Regions from separate parts of the Shewanella sp. SG41-3 genome, predicted to be linked through region 1. Evidence: predicted binding sites of a transcription regulator. Region 1 holds the regulator's gene; each other region holds the start of a gene.
What was found. The regulator FliA, encoded in region 1, starts transcription of late flagellar genes. The targets are predictions, from matches to a motif close to CTAAAGNTNNNNNNNNNNNNGCCGATA.
Positions count from the first base shown of each region.

Region 2: a site for FliA is predicted at 4,422-4,448, ahead of H5164_RS12860 (VC2046/SO_2500 family protein). Genes of this name have one in related genera too.
Region 3: a site for FliA is predicted at 5,113-5,139, ahead of pomA (flagellar motor protein PomA). Genes of this name have one in related genera too.

Region 1 is NZ_JACJFJ010000010.1:95,764-102,102, forward strand. Features, by position in the region: gene H5164_RS17615 (protein phosphatase CheZ) at 1-478, opposite strand, end outside; gene cheY (chemotaxis response regulator CheY) at 492-875, opposite strand; gene H5164_RS17625 (RNA polymerase sigma factor FliA) at 920-1,639, opposite strand; gene H5164_RS17630 (MinD/ParA family protein) at 1,632-2,513, opposite strand; gene flhF (flagellar biosynthesis protein FlhF) at 2,518-3,903, opposite strand; gene flhA (flagellar biosynthesis protein FlhA) at 3,933-6,032, opposite strand; gene flhB (flagellar biosynthesis protein FlhB) at 6,170-6,339, opposite strand, start outside.
Region 2 is NZ_JACJFJ010000006.1:24,345-30,683, forward strand. Features, by position in the region: gene H5164_RS12845 (methyl-accepting chemotaxis protein) at 1-692, shown strand, start outside; gene H5164_RS12850 (bifunctional diguanylate cyclase/phosphodiesterase) at 902-3,133, opposite strand; gene H5164_RS12855 (DUF406 family protein) at 3,474-3,761, opposite strand; gene H5164_RS12860 (VC2046/SO_2500 family protein) at 3,890-4,387, opposite strand; tRNA gene H5164_RS12865 (tRNA-Tyr) at 4,513-4,597, shown strand; tRNA gene H5164_RS12870 (tRNA-Tyr) at 4,687-4,771, shown strand; tRNA gene H5164_RS12875 (tRNA-Tyr) at 4,801-4,885, shown strand; gene H5164_RS12880 (PLP-dependent cysteine synthase family protein) at 5,223-6,284, shown strand.
Region 3 is NZ_JACJFJ010000001.1:442,171-448,509, reverse strand. Features, by position in the region: gene H5164_RS01970 (transcriptional regulator GcvA) at 1-893, opposite strand, end outside; gene H5164_RS01975 (alpha/beta fold hydrolase) at 1-1, opposite strand, end outside; gene H5164_RS01965 (hypothetical protein) at 1,072-1,296, shown strand; gene thiI (tRNA uracil 4-sulfurtransferase ThiI) at 1,464-2,918, opposite strand; gene H5164_RS01955 (flagellar motor protein MotB) at 3,235-4,161, opposite strand; gene pomA (flagellar motor protein PomA) at 4,165-4,932, opposite strand; gene xseB (exodeoxyribonuclease VII small subunit) at 5,270-5,506, shown strand; gene ispA ((2E,6E)-farnesyl diphosphate synthase) at 5,545-6,339, shown strand, end outside.

The DNA of each region.
Region 1 (6,339 bases):
ATAGCTCACGAAGACGATTACAATCATTTTCACTGTGTAACATAAACTGCTGAACATCATGGCAAAGTGATTTAAACTCACCCAACTCGATGTCACGACGCATCAATTTATCCCACATTGGCGTTACTGATTGAATATTACTGATAATGGTATCGGCCAAAGGTAGACATTCTTCAACTGCATCCATGGTTTTATTAGCAGCTTGCTCTGTCATATCGATAACGTAGTTTAATCTTTCTTTAGCATCCGGAATTTCGGTATTGGCTAATTCAGATAAACGGTTATCAATTTGAAAATCTTTTAATGCACTATGAAGTTGTCGAGTTAACTTACCCACTTCTTCAAAAAGCTCACGCTGCAATGGTGTAGCAAGCTCCCTGATGACGTCATCAGCTTTATCTTGCTGACCTAAGGTAAGCAATTCAACAAGTTCTTGGGCCTGTTCGAGAGTGATTAACCCCGATATTGATGCCTGCATGACTTATCCTTGCTTATGCGAGTCGTTCAAAGATTTTATCTAACTTTTCTTTTAACGTTGCGGCGGTGAAAGGCTTTACCACATAACCATTTACCCCAGCTTGCGCTGCAGCAATAATTTGTTCACGCTTGGCTTCTGCGGTTACCATCAATACGGGTAAATGCTTTAACGAATCATCTGCACGGATTGCTCTAAGTAAATCAATACCTTGCATTCCAGGCATGTTCCAGTCAGTTACTACAAAATCAAAATCGCCTTTTTGTAACATAGGTAGGGCTGTTGAGCCATCATCTGCTTCTTGGGTATTATTAAATCCCAAATCTCGCAACAAGTTCTTAATGATACGCCTCATTGTTGAAAAATCGTCAACAATAAGAATCTTCATATTCTTGTCCAAGGTTTCCTCCGGTGAGCTGACACTCGTTTGCTCTAAATAAGTTATTATTCTTGTGTCCAATGCTTGAGTTTAGCTTTTAATCTGAGCATTGCCTGACTTAATATCTGGCTTACACGCGATTCACTAACATCAAGGATGGCACCGATTTCTTTTAAATTTAATGCTTCGTTGTAATATAACGACAACACTAACGCATCTCTTTCTGGCAATGTCTTAATTGCTTCAACCAATGCAGATTGGAATTGAATTTCAGCAAGCGAGTCAAAGGCCTCATCTGGCGATTCATTATCTGTGATTAACACATCTTGCGAAACACCAAGATCTTCTATGCCTATGATTTTACCAACAGAAACATCATTTAAGATATGATGGTACTCATCGAGCGACATTTCAAGCTTTTCAGCAATTTCAGTATCATAAGCATCACGACCAAGCTGTTGCTCTAATTCATCAATTACTTGTGCAACTCGACGATTATTACGGTGAACTGAGCGTGGAACCCAGTCACCACGACGAATTTCATCTATCATCGCTCCACGAATTCTAATGCCAGCAAAAGTTTCAAACTTAGCACCTTTGCTGTTATCAAATTTTGATGAGGCCTCAAGCAACCCCATCATTCCAGCTTGTAACAGGTCATCAAGTTGCACCGATGCTGGTAATCTTGCCAGCATATGATGAGCAATTCTTTTTACCAACGGTGCATACTGTTCAATGATAGACGTTTTGTTATCGAACTGAGTATACGCTGCGGCTTTATTCACCCGTTCTTCCTTCTTGTATCGGCTTACGTTGTACAAGACGTTCAACAAAAAATTCTAAATGACCACCGGGTTGCTGTGGCACAGGCCAAGTCATAATTTTATTGGCTAATCCGTGGTAAGCAATGGCTGAAGGTGATTTAGGATACGCTTCAACGACTAGTTTTTGTTTGCGAACAGCTTTACGTAAATTCTCATCAAAGGGAATGGTTGCCACCAACTCCAATGCAACATCTAGAAATCTATCAGTCACTTTACTGAGTTTAGCAAATAATTCCATACCTTCTCGTAAACTACGTACCATATTTGCCACAATTTTGAAGTGGAACACACCATGTTCACGACTTAGTATCTTAATTAACGCATAAGCATCAGTAATCGATGTTGGTTCGTCACAAACTACAATTAATACATCTTGTGATGCACGAGAAAAACTCAGCACCATATCTGATATACCGGCAGCAGTATCAACAATTAAAATATCAAACTGAGTCCGCATTTCACTAAATGCACGGATCAAACCGGCATGTTGTGCTGGTGTCAATTCAACCATCGCTTGTGAACCTGATGTAGCAGGAACAATACCGATACCTTTGGGTCCGCGTACAATGATGTCATCTAATTCGGCATCACCTGACAAAACATGAGATAAATTTTTCTCAGCACGTATCCCGAGCATCACATCGACATTGGCTAAACCTAAATCGGCATCAAGTACTAATACACGTTTGCCCTTTTCGGCTAATGCTACCGCAGTATTAATTGACACACTTGTTTTACCAACTCCGCCTTTACCACCGGATACGGCAATTACTTTAACTTTATCGTTATTTGGTTGATTCATCATACGTAAACCACTTGCTTGATCCCGAGTCATATCTTTACTCAAATGCATAGGCTGTGTCATTAGACCACACTGTGTCTTGTGATAATTGTTGTTCAGTTTCATTTAACGCCGCGAGAGCTTTCTTGGCTAGCTCTAGTGTATCTGCGACTTTCATGTCCTCAGGAACACGTTGACCGTCAGTAACATAGCTTAATGGTAACTCATTTTGAATCAATACGCTCAATGCACCTGCAATTGATATTGATTCATCTAATTTTGTTAAAATCGCACCCGCTAATGGAATACGTTTAAAATGTTCTACAGCATCTTGTAAGACACGGCGCTGGCCTGTCGCTGACAAGACTAAGTAACTCCGAATGGGGATCCTACTATTTGCCGTCAAATTATCAAGTTGCTGATATAAGCGCATATCTCGCTGCCCCATACCGGCGGTATCGATTAATACTAACTTACGATTCCTAAATTGATAAAGAATTTGTTCTAATTCGGCTAAATCATGTGCTTGTTTCACCGGACAGCCCATTATTTTGCCATAAGTTGCTAATTGCTCATAGGCACCAATACGATAATGATCTGTGGTAATCAATGCCACCTGCTCGGGGCCATGATGGGCAGCAAATCGAGCTGCTATTTTAGCTAAAGAAGTCGTCTTACCTACACCTGTTGGGCCAACAAAAGCGACCACCCCCCCACGTTTGACAATATCATCACCTTGGTTGTCGAGTAAGTTAGCTAAGCTTTGCGGTAGCGCTCTTACTAAGTCGGCTGGCGTATAATGTTGACTCAATCCTGCTAGTTTAGCAGCAACTGCAGGAGAAAACTCTGCGGCAATCAATTTACTTTCAAGCATAGCACCAACTGGATCGGTACGCTTTTTTTGGTCTTTCATTAACGATGACACTTGATGAGTCAATAAGTTACGTAATGAAGCCATTTCTTCACGTAACGCGTCCATATCATCAGATTGATTTCTATTGGTTTTTTTAGCATGTTCAGGCGCGGCTTGCGCTTTTAACGTTGATGTAGGCTTAGCTGACTTTGCCCCTTGTAATTGACGCGCCCACTCAGGTAATTCAGGTTCATCTTGGCGAACAGACATTTGTTGTTTCATGCGATTATGCTGTTTTTCAAGCAATGCTTGAAGAGAATCTGCTTCCGGTGGCGGATTTACCTTAGATTGAGCTTTCATTACAGGCTTTGCGCCTATTGAGACGCGATCCTCACTGACATCCATAAAGCTTGTCGTTGGCGCTTGCGATGCAATAGAGGCCTTAGGTTCATCATAATCGACTGCGGCGACAATTTCGATTCCGCCTGCTACTTTTTTGTTTGACATAATGACAGCGTCAGAGCCTAAGGTCTCTTTTACTTGAGCCAATGCTTCGCGCATATCTTTGGCAAAAAATCGTTTAATTTTCACTTATGCACCTCAATAAACTGACGTTATCACTATTGGCCAACAGCAGAAACAATTCTAATTTGTTTCTCATCGGGTATTTCTTGATAAGAAATCACTCGTAAATTTGGAATAGTGTATTTAACAAATCTGGACAGCGTTGACCTCAACATACCAGAGGTCAATAAAATGGCTGGTTGCCCTACCATTTCTTGCTTCTGTGCAGCATCTAACAATGACTGCTGCATGCGTTCTGCAAGGCCGGGTTCAATATTCGGTCCTTCACCGCCAGTCGCCTGCATAGACTTATGCAACATCTGTTCCAACTCTGGCGCCAATGTAATGACAGGTATTTCAAGTTCAGGCCCAGAGATTTCTTGTACTATCATGCGTTTTAGCGCTATACGCACTGCTGCAGTTAAGACTTCGGTATCATTACTCTTGGTGCCGTACTCTAATAATGTCTGCACTATGGTGCGTAAATCACGAACCGAGACACCTTCGTTAAGTAAGTTTTGCATGACTTTAACAACCGAACCCAACGGCATAATATCGGGTACAAAACCATCAACTAATTTAGGCGAGTTCTTGCTCAGCATATCCATTAACTGCTGCACTTCTTCATAACCTAATAGTTTGGCTGCATTATTACTCAATAACTGACTAATATGCGTTGCCACAACCGTTGCGGTATCAACGACGGTATAACCTAATGTTTGTGCATGTTCACGTTGTTCTGGTGTGATCCACACCGCCTCTAAACCAAAAGCGGGGTCACGGGTGTCAATACCGTCAAGCTTACCGTAAACCTGACCAGGATTGATCGCTAGCTCACAATCATGTCTAACTTCAGCCTCACCGACCACCACACCCATTAAGGAAATACGATATGCATTTGGCGATAAGTCTAGATTGTCACGAATATGCACCGCTGGCACTAAAAAACCTAATTCTTGTGACAATTTTTTACGCACACCTTTAATTCGGCCTAATAACTCACCACCCTGAGACTTATCAACCAATGGAATTAACCGATATCCCACTTCCAGACCGATAGTATCAACATGGCGCACATCATCCCAACTTAACTCTTTAGGTTCTTTATCTCTAGCTTCTACTGGCCCTTTGGTCGCCAGTGTCAGTGCCGCTTGTTTTTTGTCAACATTCCGCTTGTAGACAAAGTACGCTGCACCAGCAGTAATAAATGCGAAGGTCAAAAATGCCACATGAGGCATTCCAGGCACAATACCCATGATAAACAGTAACCCAGCAGCAATGGCTAATGATTTGTGACTGTCAAACATCTGACTAAACATCATTTGGCCCATATCACCAGATTCATTTTGACGCGTTACCATTAACGCGGCTGCAATTGATAATAATAAACCGGGAATTTGCGCAACCAAGCCATCACCGATGGTCAGCAAAGTATAAATTTCTACTGCACTAGAAAAATCCAGATCATGCTGAACGATACCAATCACAAAGCCACCAAGTATATTGATGACAAGAATCATAATACCGGCGATAGCATCACCTTTAACGAACTTTGAAGCACCGTCCATCGCACCATAAAAGTCGGCTTCACGAGTCACTTCAGCACGGCGAATACGCGCCTGGTCTTGGGTTAAGGTGCCAGCATTTAAATCAGCATCAATGGCCATTTGCTTACCCGGCATAGCATCCAAGGTAAATCGAGCACTCACCTCAGCAATACGCCCCGCACCTTTCGTTACCACAGCAAAGTTAATGATAATAAGAATAATGAACACCACTAAACCAACCGCATAGTTTCCGCCAATAACCACAGAACCAAAGGCTTCAATCACTTTACCCGCAGCATCACCACCATTATGACCTTCGAGCAATACAATACGGGTGGAGGCAACGTTAAGCGCGAGTCTTAATAAAGTCGCAACCAGTAAGACTGTCGGAAATGCAGCAAAATCAAGGGGTCTGTCAGAATAAATAGCAACAAGTAACACAACTAATGCTAACGCGATATTGAATGAAAATAGGATATCGAGTAAAAAAGCAGGAATGGGTAAAACTACCATCCCAAGCGCAGCAAGTACCAATAAAGGTGTACCGATACCTTTAAATGTCGATGGTCTTATTTGTTTAAACTGCCCGAAAGCTGCTTTTGCATCCATAGAGGGGAACCCTTTGTATAGTCTATTGCGAAATACTATGTTTTTATTTGACGCTAATAAATCTACAAAGCAAAAACTAAGCCACTATTAGTTATAGCATCATTCATAATGTCGCGATTTGACTGATATAGGGTTGATTAATGTTTTAAATCATCAGGAATAGGTTGATTAATAGGAATGGGTTTAGGCCGACGACCTTTGCCTTTTTGATATTGTCTTAGCTGAAAAACATACGCGAGTATTTGTGCTACTGCAGTAAATAGGCCTTCTGGAACTTGCTGGTCTATTTTAGTTGTGTGGTAAATAG
Region 2 (6,339 bases), on a different contig from region 1:
TACATGATGTGGCCCAGAGTGCCAGTTCGGCTGCTCAAGCCTCTGAACATACAGATAATGCTGCGTCTAAAGGGCAACAGGTGGTTAAAGAGAGTATTGCCAGAATTGAACGCTTATCGATTGAAATGCAAGAGTCAGTCTCAGCAATGAAATCAGTGGCACAACATGCTGAAGATATTGGCAGTGTTGTCGACGTAATCCAAGCCATCTCTGAACAGACGAATTTATTAGCATTAAATGCGGCCATAGAAGCGGCTCGTGCTGGTGAGCAGGGTCGAGGATTCGCTGTGGTAGCGGATGAAGTTAGAACCTTGGCCAGTCGTACACAACAGTCTACCCAAGAAATACAGAAAACGATTCAAAACTTACAAAAAGCTAGCCGAGATGCGACTCAACGTTTAGTGCAAGGGGCTGAAAATGCACAACAAACGGCAACGGAAGCACAAAAAGCGGGTGATGCATTAGCTGAAATAACTGACAGTGTTGATCAAATTAATGCCATGAATACACAAATCGCCACAGCAGCGGAAGAACAAAGTTCGGTGACAGAAGAGATAAACCGCAACATTACGAGTATCAGTGACATTTCCAATCAAACCGCTGCCGGAGCGGAACAAAGCAGTGCCGCCAGTAATGAATTAGCTAAGTTAGCCGAAACGATGAAAGCAGAAATTGAAAAATTTAGACTTTAAGGCTTAACGACTCAGTTAAATAACAGGAAGTTAGATGCATGACTTCCTTTTTTAATTCATGCAAATCGTTCACCGCTTTAGTTCAAACATCGCTTGGAACCACCCTAGTGTATAAGTAAAAAGACGCTCTCCAACTTACCTTAATGTGTTACTGAACTAGAAAATGTCTTAATGTCACATGAAAGATAAACACTAACAAAATCTCAAAACTAAGCGATAAATGATTCAGGTTGCATGTTAACTGTAGTCGCAGACTGGTGGTTATTAATAAATAAACCAAAATCATTCACCCGTATTGCAGGGCTATACAAAAATCCTTGGGCTTGATGACAACCGCTTAGGGTTAAAAAGGCTTCTTGCTCTGTCGTTTCCACCCCTTCAGCGGTTAATGAAATGTTCAGTGCTTTCGCCATAGCGATTATGGCACTGACAATCTCACGACTTTCGCGGCTGGAAGATATATCCATAATGAATGAGCGATCTATTTTTAATTTGGAAATAGGAAACTGTTTAAGGTATTTCATCGAACTGTAACCAGTACCAAAATCATCAATCGCTAAGCCAACACCTAATTCTGCCAACTCATGACATAAATTAATCGCATAGCGAATGTCACCCATGAGTTCAGTCTCAGTGATTTCAAGGATCAATGTATTGGGCTTAATTCGATAGCGGGTGATTAATAGCCATACGAGTTCATACAAATTGCCACTAAAAAATTGTCGCGCTGACACGTTGACATGCATGGTAATGTTAACGTTTTTATGTTGCCATAAATTTAATTGCTTACAGGCCGCCTCTAATACCCATTCACCAATTTGATTAATCATCCCGGTTTGTTCTGCTATTTCAATAAACGTGCCCGGATACAGCACCCCTTTTTTAGGATGATTCCAGCGAATTAATGCTTCAGCACCAATGTATTGATGATGCTGGAGATCCATCAAAGGTTGATAGTACAGCTCAAACTCACGGCCGCGAATCGCATGCTGCAAATCTCGCTCTATTTCCGCTTTAGTGGTAAATGTTTCAAGTAACGCTTCATTAAAAAATTGGTAATTATTATCGTTTTTCTTCTTGGCATATTGCAAAGTAATATCCGCACAGGATAACGGAGTAAATAAGCCCACAACAGACTTGATGTCTACCACGGCAATAGCGGGGTTAGGTTGTATTTTGGCTCTGGAGATCATTGATGGCGCCGCCAAATTCATATACAAACGGCTAATAATGGCTTCGACTTCGATTTCAGAAGTCACTGGAGGCAATAACACCGCAAACTCATCGCTACCGATCCTTGCGACATCAATCGCATTGGCAGACGTTGCAAAATGTTTTAATCGTCGTGCTATCTCAATCAGTAAAGCATCGCCATCTTCATGGCCATGAGTATCGTTAAAACGCTTGAAGCCCAATAAATCAATGAGGATTAATATGCCATCAGCAGCGCGATCAAGTATGGGGGTAAAATGACTACGATTGTGCAAACAGGTTAACGCACAATGCCAAGCCAAACGTTCTAATGCCACTTTATGTAAAAATGCTGCGGAATTATCATAACTGGAAACTAGCGCATAATGTTTACCTTGTTCGGTGACAAACGGCTTAATATGATACTTTAGCCAATATTCACTGCCATCGGTGCGTGTCAGTTTAAGTTCGCCTTCCACAACTTCACTAGCGCGTAATTTTTCGATGATATGATCAAGTAGTTTAGGAGCGTTTCTAAAAATATCGAGATTAGAAACGCTATGATGTTCAACGTTATTGCGAAGCAATCCAGTCATTTTTTGATGAGCACTATTCACATACTCAATAATACGACTATCGATATTGACCAGCATAACAACATGTTCTGATTGCTCTGTGGCATTGCGTAACAAATGAATTTGTTCATTACTGTCATAGGTATAACGTGTAGACAAGGCTAACGCCAGCTGATCTGCACATTGGATTGCAAGCTGAATATCTAATTTACCCCATTGAATCTGTTGGCAACTTTCCACCGATAATACGCCCTCGATATGACCATTAATTCGGATGGCAATATCAATACTGGTAACAATATTGTGGTGTTGGTAGTAATCAGAAAAAGTGTCGACGAGGTTAATATGAGCATTGTCGGTAGATAATATGTAGCGATGACAACGTAATTCGTTGATGTACTGTGGATCAATGGTCATTTGTTTCAAATGGGAGGTATACACCAGCGTCTGGTCCACATCACTTGCAACCAATGCATGCTCAGAAATAAGGCGTTCATCAACCAGCAAGCCATCATTATTTTTATGTCGTAATGACCAAACAGACACAAATGATGCTTTAAAATAATCCCGCAGCAATTGACAAACCAGCTCTGCGGTTTTGGTGAAATCACCTTGTTGTTTTGCACTGGAATTTACAATTAATTCCAATAAGTGCTGGTGTTCTCTTCGACTCATTTACATCCCGAAAAAAATGGTTTCATTTCCTAAATCTATAACGTTTGTAACTCAAAATACCTATCATTATTGGTTTTGGTATTCAGAGTGTGAGTCAACATGTTACAGCAATACTTAGAGAGCAAAACTCGCGTTAAAGGCATCATAAAGTTACATTAGCAAAAGCTACTATGTCTTTAGTTAAGTAACGCAGATTACACGCGATACTTAAAAACAGCAATCCTTTGGTAATACATTGTTACGCTTTACTAGGATTAATATTACGCGAGGTATACTCGGATAAAAATCTTTAACAACAAACATATAACCAATATTTCTTTTCATTAAACTGCAGAAAGATCTACAGTTGATTTTCAAGTTGAAAAATCATTTTCTCTACACTAAAAGCGAAATCAAGCTTGAGTTCAATGGTATTATCGGCATCAATAATGACAGCTTTTGTATCAGCAAAACGTTGCTGAGCAATTTCCTGCATCGCTTGAGCTTGTGACAATGCATCATCACCAGCAAAACTAAGCACTAATAATGTATCTTCTGCCTCAACTACGGCACCAATATCGACGTAACTTCCGCATTCGGTACAACTATCGCTTACAAGGCCTTGCTGCTGTTTAATTTGTTTAATCATGACTTCACCCACTAGTTAATTTAACGGTCGCTTATCAATATAACGTAGATCAAGCAGCCATTTATTTGCCATGCTCACAAATCCTAAAAGTATTCACTTAATCTAAACAAGATCACCGCATTACAGACTTATGCTAGCTGAAGTGCTAACGTGTTTGATATCTTACGCTGCGTGCTGAGTTGATCTAAAAAATGCATGTCTTCTATGGGAGTATGTTGCTGGTAGGCATTAATCGCTTTATTTTTAGTGAGGTAATCACAGTTACTTAATACTTCGACCATAGCATCAGATTGCGACCCTCTGATGACCAGAGCTTCAGGTGTTAATGCTTGTTGCAGTTGAAACTGTCTGGCACCTTGTTGCTGAAATATCATCGCGTGATCAAAAGTGTCTGGATGGACAGAAATATCATCAACTAATAACTGCGGTTGCGGTACAGAAAATTTGTTGCGTAACTTTTGCGTGTTATCAGTGTCAGTTTCTAATTGAAACTGTGCCATATCACGAGCATCTACAGACAGCATAGCCAATAGCAAGCCAAATTCACCGCGACGATTATGCTCAATCGCGACGTTTAATCGGTTCCCTATTTGTAATTCATTGACTAATGTTGACTCAATTTGCATATAAAAACATCACAACTACTGCTCGATGCTATTTTATCGACCAAACAGTCATAAACTTTAGTAATTTATTCAACTTTACACTTTACATACAAAAGGTTTCTGACTACTATGGCGACCGCAATTGAGGAGGGGTTCCCGAGTGGCCAAAGGGATCAGACTGTAAATCTGACGGCTCAGCCTTCGAAGGTTCGAATCCTTCTCCCTCCACCATTTGCGTTGTTATAAAGTGTTTGTTGTGAAGCGTTAAAGTTGTAAAGCGTTAGAATGTAAAAAGAGAGTAAGAAAAAAAGAAAATATGTGGAGGGGTTCCCGAGTGGCCAAAGGGATCAGACTGTAAATCTGACGGCTCAGCCTTCGAAGGTTCGAATCCTTCTCCCTCCACCATCTTTCTTTTATTCATATTATTTTGCTGTGGAGGGGTTCCCGAGTGGCCAAAGGGATCAGACTGTAAATCTGACGGCTCAGCCTTCGAAGGTTCGAATCCTTCTCCCTCCACCATTTTACATTTTGTTTTATCAATTTATATCGTGATACTAGCTAAATATCTGTCCACAATTCCTCGTTATAAAGATCGTTTTTTCTCAATTCCTACACGACAAGTTTTACCCCTAACGGTACTAATTTTTTGCTTAATCTTTTCTGCTGCTGTTAATTGGTTATTTCGCCGGTCAACATTATTGATGCCATTATTTACGGTATTTTGTCTTTATCTGCTCTATTTCATCCTTTACTGCCATTATTGAACAATAAATACCTATATGGGTCGATAAACACTACTCTTAACTTTGTATTTTAGTTATTATTTATTCCTTTTTGGAATAACGAGTATTATTGCATGTCATCATCTTGGGTCAATCAGGCCATTGCAAAAATAGAAGCCGATTATCAACGTTCTGCTGATACACATCTAATCAAATTAGACTTGCCACAACTTGATGGCATAGACATTTATCTAAAAGATGAAAGTACACATCCTACAGGCAGCTTAAAGCACCGTTTGGCTCGATCATTATTTTTATATGCCCTTTGTAATGGCTGGATTAAAAAAGATACCCCAATCATTGAGTCATCCTCTGGCAGCACTGCTGTTTCAGAAGCCTATTTCGCTCGATTACTCGGTTTACCTTTTATTGCGGTAATGCCTAAAAACACCGCTAAAAAGAAAATTGAACAAATTGAATTTTATGGGGCTAAATGTCACTTTGTTGATAATGGCAGTCAGATGTATGCAGAATCAGAAAGATTGGCTGCTGAGTTAACAGGTCACTACATGGACCAATTCACTTATGCTGAACGTGCAACAGATTGGCGGGGTAACAACAATATTGCTGATTCTATTTTTAACCAAATGGAACGCGAACCACATCCAATCCCAAGTTGGATTGTGATGAGTCCAGGAACTGGCGGCACTAGTGCCACTATTGGTCGCTATATTCGCTATCAACAACAAAAAACCCAACTGTGCGTCGTTGACCCAGAAAACTCAGTCTTTTATGATTATTTTCACAGTGGTGATGCCACGATAGTGAGTGATAAATACAGTAAAATTGAAGGTATTGGCCGACCTCGGGTTGAACCATCGTTTATTGCAGGGGTGGTTGATAGCATGATTAAAATCCCAGATGCCGCGTCAATCGCAACCATTCAATGGCTAGAACAATTAATTGGTCGTAAAACGGGCGCGTCCACTGGCACAAACTTATATGGGGCGTTATTGCTGGCAACACAGATGCGACATGCAGGCCAAACCGGTTCAATTGTGACGTTAATTTGTGATGCTGGTGAACGTTATCTCGATACCTACTACAACCCCGAGTGGATCGAAAATAATATCGGTTGTTTTCAGCACTATCGCGAGAAGCTGTCTGCCTTTAATGTTTGTGGTTTAATCAGTTAACTAAACATTAAAAAAGCCGTTGAATCTGGATTCAACGGCTTTCATTATTGGCTCA
Region 3 (6,339 bases), on a different contig from region 1:
CTTCGAGACTCCTCTGCAAACATGTCCACCATCCACTCTCTAAAGGCTGAAATTTTGCCTATTTCAGAATGGTTTTGTTGGCAGACTAAGTAATAGGCATCTTTGCTAACCAATACTTCAGAAAACGGACACACTAAGCGCCCCGCTTTAATGTCTGGCCGAGCAAGTACGCTATAACCTAAAGCAACCCCTTGACCATGCGCTGCAGCTTGCAATACCAATGAAGAATGGCTAAATATCGGCCCTTGATTGACATTAATATCTGTCACGCCACATTGCCTAAACCATGCCTGCCAATCCTGACGGTTAGAGTCGTGCAGTAGGGTATGAAACTTCAAATCGCTCGGTAGGGTTAGTGGCTTAGGACCATTGAGTAAGAGTGGCGAACATACCGGAATAAGCACTTCATTACGCAATTTGTCTGCACGTAAACCCGGCCAATTTCCTTGACCATAATAGATAGCGACATCAACATCATCAGTTAACGAACTTGCATCACTGTCTACCGCTTTAATACGCACATCAATATCAGGATTTTTTTCACTAAATTTAGCTAAACGCGGCACTAACCATTGGATAGCAAAACTCGGTGACATACTCACAGTTAACGAACCGACGGCACTACGAGCAAGCAAGCGATTAGTCGCTTCTCCTAGCTCAATAAAAATATCTTTAATGTCCAGAAAATAGCTTTGGCCCTCTTCTGTTAACAATAATGATCTATTTTTACGTCTAAACAGCTTTAGCCCTAAAAAATCTTCTAACGCCTTAATTTGATGACTCACAGCAGCTTGAGTGACAAACAACTCTTCTGCAGCGCGGGTAAAGCTCAAATGTCTTGCTGCAGCTTCAAATGCTTTAACTGCATTCAAAGGAGGTAATCGTCTAGACATAGTGATCAATCTCTCGGTTTATAATTAGTTTTTCTAATGATTATGGTTATTTTTTGTCGTTTGTAAAGAACACTGTGTTTGGTTAAATTAGCAGCATTAAAAATACCGTTGGACACTCTCTACGACGTAACTGGGATGGTCCGCCAAATGTGATTCATTAGCCTGGAGGCTCACCCCTATGTTCAACCTAAATACTCTGTTTGCAGTTGCGCTGACATCCATCATCGGATTATCAACAGCCCAAGCAACTGAACTAGAACCTATCGATATGGCCGATTTACATGCTGAACTATCGCAAAGTATTGAAGCCATGCAAATCGATATTAATAACGATGTTAACAGCATTCTTGTTGCTGACAATGAACAACAACAAAAAACTTCACAAGTGGTCCAAGCAAACTAATACGATTGTGATTTAGCCTGTTATCCAAACAATAAAAAAACCGCATTCAATGCGGTTTTTTTACGTCTGTTACATGCAAACTTAAAAAGTATGCTGATTCAACTTGCTATGACCTAAATACTCATGCAGATAAAAGCGGCCAACACACGCGCAAACCGCTCCTGTGGTTAAGGGCGATACACTTTAACGTTCGTATAGCCTTGCTCAACAAGGTATAAAGCCTGCAGTTTACTCATAACCCCACGGTCACAATACAATAAATACGTTTTAGACTTATCTAAGTCAGCAAATTGTGTCGCTAATTTAAAGAATGGAATCGCTTTAATCATCACATTATCGATCAATAATGGGCTTCGCTCTTCTTCTTCTGGAGCGCGAACATCAATGATGATCTCATCTGATGCCACATTGTTAACCGTTTCGGTCTCGGTAACTTGTTGATTCATTTCAGCCTCTATATCACGAATATCCATCACGACAGCAGATGCAACCACCCGTTCGATTAAGTCTTCGGAGAATTTCTTCTCTTCGGCTTCAACCTTAGACAATATCGCTTTAACCGTAGGCTTTTGTGAAATAACCCCACAATACTCAGGAATCGACTTCGCAAAATCTTCAGTGCCAATAATACGGCTCTGATTAATAATATCTTGTTTATCCATTGTGATCAGCGGGCGTAAAATCAGTAACTCAGTACTCCGATCAATCACATTTAAGTTAGTCAGTGTTTGGCTAGAAACTTGTCCTAAGCTTTCTCCGGTAACTAAGGCTTGAATACCAAATTTGTCAGCGATTCGAGTAGCTGCTCGCATCATTACACGCTTAAGTACTACGCCCATTTGACCATTATCAATGCGCTCAAGAATCTCTTCAACAACAGGCTCAAATGGCACAGAGATAAAACGTACTTTATGCGACTCACCATATTTTTTCCATAAATGATAAGCCACCTGCTTAACACCTATCTCGTGCTGAGCGCCACCTAGATTAAAGAAACAATAATGGGTACGCGCACCTTTCTTAATAAACTGAAAACTTGATACACCAGAATCGAACCCCCCCGAAATAAGCGACAACACATCTTCTTGGGTTGCCATTGGGAAACCACCCAAACCTTCTATACGGCGCTCGACCATGTAAAGCTTATCTTGATCGATTTCAAGATTAACAGTCACATCTGGATTTTTAAGTTTTACCCCTAGTGCATCCGTATGCTGATTTAATCCGCCACCCACATATCGCTCAACATCGATTGAATTAAAATCATGTTTACCAGAACGTTTTACGCGAACACAAAATGTTTTACCGGCAATTTCGTCACGGTATATTGGTAATGTTTGTTGGTAAATATGATCAATAGAATCAAAGCTGTATTCACTGACCTGTACGATATGAGCAATACCTGGAATGCAAGATAATCGGTCTGCAAATGCATCACACAATTCCGGTTTATCAATTGGCACCTTGACTACAATACGATCGTATTGACGCAGAACTTTGGCACCTTCATCGACGTTTTTTAGTACATTACGGATATTGGTTTCGAGCATCTTAGTAAAGCGCACTCTTACAGACTTGCTCTTCATCATGATTTCAGGGTACAGCTTTACAATAAACTTCATCAGGGTTCCACAGGTATCACCATCAAATAGCACCACACTCGGTTTTGCTAAGTAAAAAGGACAGTAATGCCTTGATAATAAATTAAAAAACAACACAGATCTATTTGCTAGATGTGTAGATAATCCAGTAAATAGCATAACTTATGCAATAATCTGCCAATTATACCAAATGATGTCTATTAACCAAACATATTCACTTTTTTATCTGTTTTTTGTAAATGAAACGGCTGTTAAAGCACATTTTTGACACAAAAAAGCGCAATCTATTTAACCTTCATAGACTGCGCTAATAATGATGTAAACTGATGAGTTGTTACTATTGCGAGACTACAATTTCATTCGACTCTTTAGGCTTACCTTGCTCGATAGAAATTTCAACGCGACGATTTCTTGCTCTATTCTCATTAGAATCATTAGCCACTAATGGCCGATTAGATGCCTCTCCAACCACTTTCATTCGTGTCTCATCAAAGCCGGGGACTTTTCTTAACTCATGAGCTACGGAAACAGCACGTTGACTTGATAGCTCCCAGTTTGAACTGTACAGCTCATTACTAATGTCGGCCCCGTCAGTGTGACCGGATACCGTAATCACGCCGGGAACATCTTTTAATAATTCACCAATCGATCGCACTATGGGTTTGAACTTAGGTTGTAAAAAGCCAGAACCAGATGCAAACGAGCCTTTTTCACGAATACGGATAATAATTTGCTGACCTAAAGACTCAATTTCAATCGCACCATCAACGATTTCTTCATTAAGCTTTTCAGCCATTTTCTTAACTTGCTCGTTAATATTTTCTTGTGAAGATGAAGCATCTTTTTTAACCGCTTCAGCTTCTTGCTGCGCTGTTGCTGCGGCATTACCGCCACGCTGTTCACCGCTTTGTTTTTGGGTTCCGCCAGCATTGTCATCTTCGCCGGCCTGATATTCTATGGTCGGTTGAGTCATTTCATTAGTCTGTTGATTAATGATCTCAATAGGCGTGGGATCGGGTCGACCAGGGCGAAATTCCAATGCAATAACAGAGGTGCCTTTGGGGATATCTTTTACTTCAACTTTGTTTTGTACCCCAAATGCATACTTCATTGAACCGGCAATTTGCTTAAATTTCATCACGTCCATTTCAGAGAACGCTAATAACAACACGAAGAAGCACATAAGCAATGACATTAAGTCTGCAAAGGTGGCAAGCCACATGGGGGCGCCTGCTGGTGGACAATCACACTTGGCCTTAGCCATGAGTTACTCTCCGTCCGTTGTATCAATTTTTCTTAATTTTTCAGCCAAATAATTCTTCAGGAAGCCTTCGATCACCCGTGGATTTTGTCCATCTTGAATAGCTAATACCGCATCCATAATAAGATTACGATTAAGCAATTCTTCGTTCATACGTAATGATAATTTATCCGCCATTGGGATAGCGATCATGTTGGCGATCACTGCGCCATAAAGTGTCGTTAGCAAAGCGACCGCCATTGATGGCCCAATGGATTTAGGATCATCCATGTTAGATAACATCGCCACCAAGCCGACAAGTGTACCAATCATTCCCATTGCAGGGGCTACATCACCCATAGCTTTAAAAATGCCAATACCGGTTTTATGCCGCTCTTCTGTCAAGGTAATGTCTTTTTCTAGCGCATTACGCACGACATCGCCATCATGGCCATCAACCAACATATCGACAGCTTTCTGCATAAAGCTGTTAGTTATAACCGCCTCTTCTAATGCTAAGAAGCCCCCTTTACGGGCTGCATCAGCCATGGTGACAGCTTGTTCGATTAAATCTTCAGGTTTGTCTAATTTGAACATGAAGGCTTTCATGCCAATCTTTATCGAACCTAAAAATTGTTTTAGGTTAAATTTCATCATCACAACAAATAATGAGCCAGCAACAACAATCAAAATTGACGGTACATCGATAAATAATCCGATACCACCACTAGTCACCATCGCACCAATAATAAATGCAAAAGCACCAATAATACCTATTAGGGTAGCTAAATCCACAACCTCTCCTCAATCGCAGTCATTGCGCTGCCTATTTGTGCCGCTTTATCGTGCTGTGAGCACATACTGTATAACCTGAACAACGGGGCATATTGTTGCTTAACTATATTGCCCATCGTTATGTATTACAGCAACAGTTTCAATACTATTTTATGCTATCAATTTTAAATTATGACTTGTTATCGGACAAACTCGGCTCAAGTTTAGCTTGTTTTTGCACATTCTAAACAAAATTCAATAACAAAGCGTGCTGTTGAGCAAATATCCAGCGACTGTATTTGACCGATACGCTGGGCTGATATACCTTGTCACTCGCGTAATGAAAGGAATATTAATTGTGGCAAAAAAACCAGAAAACCTCAGTTTTGAACAATCATTAACTGAACTTGAAACCATTGTTGCTCATTTAGAGCAAGGCGAAGTGTCTCTGGATGACGCGCTTAAACAATTTGAGCGTGGTATTAAGTTAGTCAGACAAAGCCAAGCAAAACTTGAACAAGCACAGCAAAAAGTCTCTATATTACTAAATGAAGATGATGCTGAATTTGTGCCATTCACTGTTGAAAGTGAATAATCGTCACAGAGTGTGTATTAAATAATAGGTCTTGATACGTGTTAGCTGAAGCGATAACAACATACCAAAAGCGCGTTAATGTTACTCTTAACGAGCATTTAACTTTGCTTGATGATGCCGCCCCAGATTTAAAAGCAGCCATGCTGCATGGGGCATTATTAGGCGGTAAACGCATTAGACCATTTTTGGTCTATAGTGTCGGTGATATGCTGGGTGTCAATATCAATGCGCTGGATAAAGCTGCCGCAGCCATTGAATGTATTCATGCATATTCTTTAATACATGATGACTTACCGGCTATGGACAACGACGCACTTCGTCGTGGTCAACCCACGGTACATGTTGCCTTTAATGAAGCCACTGCAATTCTTGCTGGAGACGCACTTCAAACATTAGCGTTTGAAATTATCACCGCTCCGAGCAATGACTTACACCCAAAGCAGCAAATCGCCATGGTGAGAGCACTTGCCAAAGCTTCTGGGTACCAGGGCATGTGTGGTGGACAAGCAATTGATCTTAGTGCTACCGATCACAGTATCAATATAGAAAGATTAACCGAATTACATAATAAAAAAACCGGTGCTTTGATTACTTGTGCCGTAGAGCTCGCGTTGATTGCTGCAGATATACCCGATGAGCACTATCAACTCATGATGAAATACGCTCACACGCTTGGATTAGCTTTTCAAGTTCAGGATGATATTTTAGATATCACCGCAAGCACTGAAGAGCTAGGAAAACCCCAAGGCAGCGATCAGCAATCGAATAAAAGCACTTTTCCGAAACTACTTGGTCTCGATGGTGCCAAAGCCTGTGCAGAACAACTAATACAA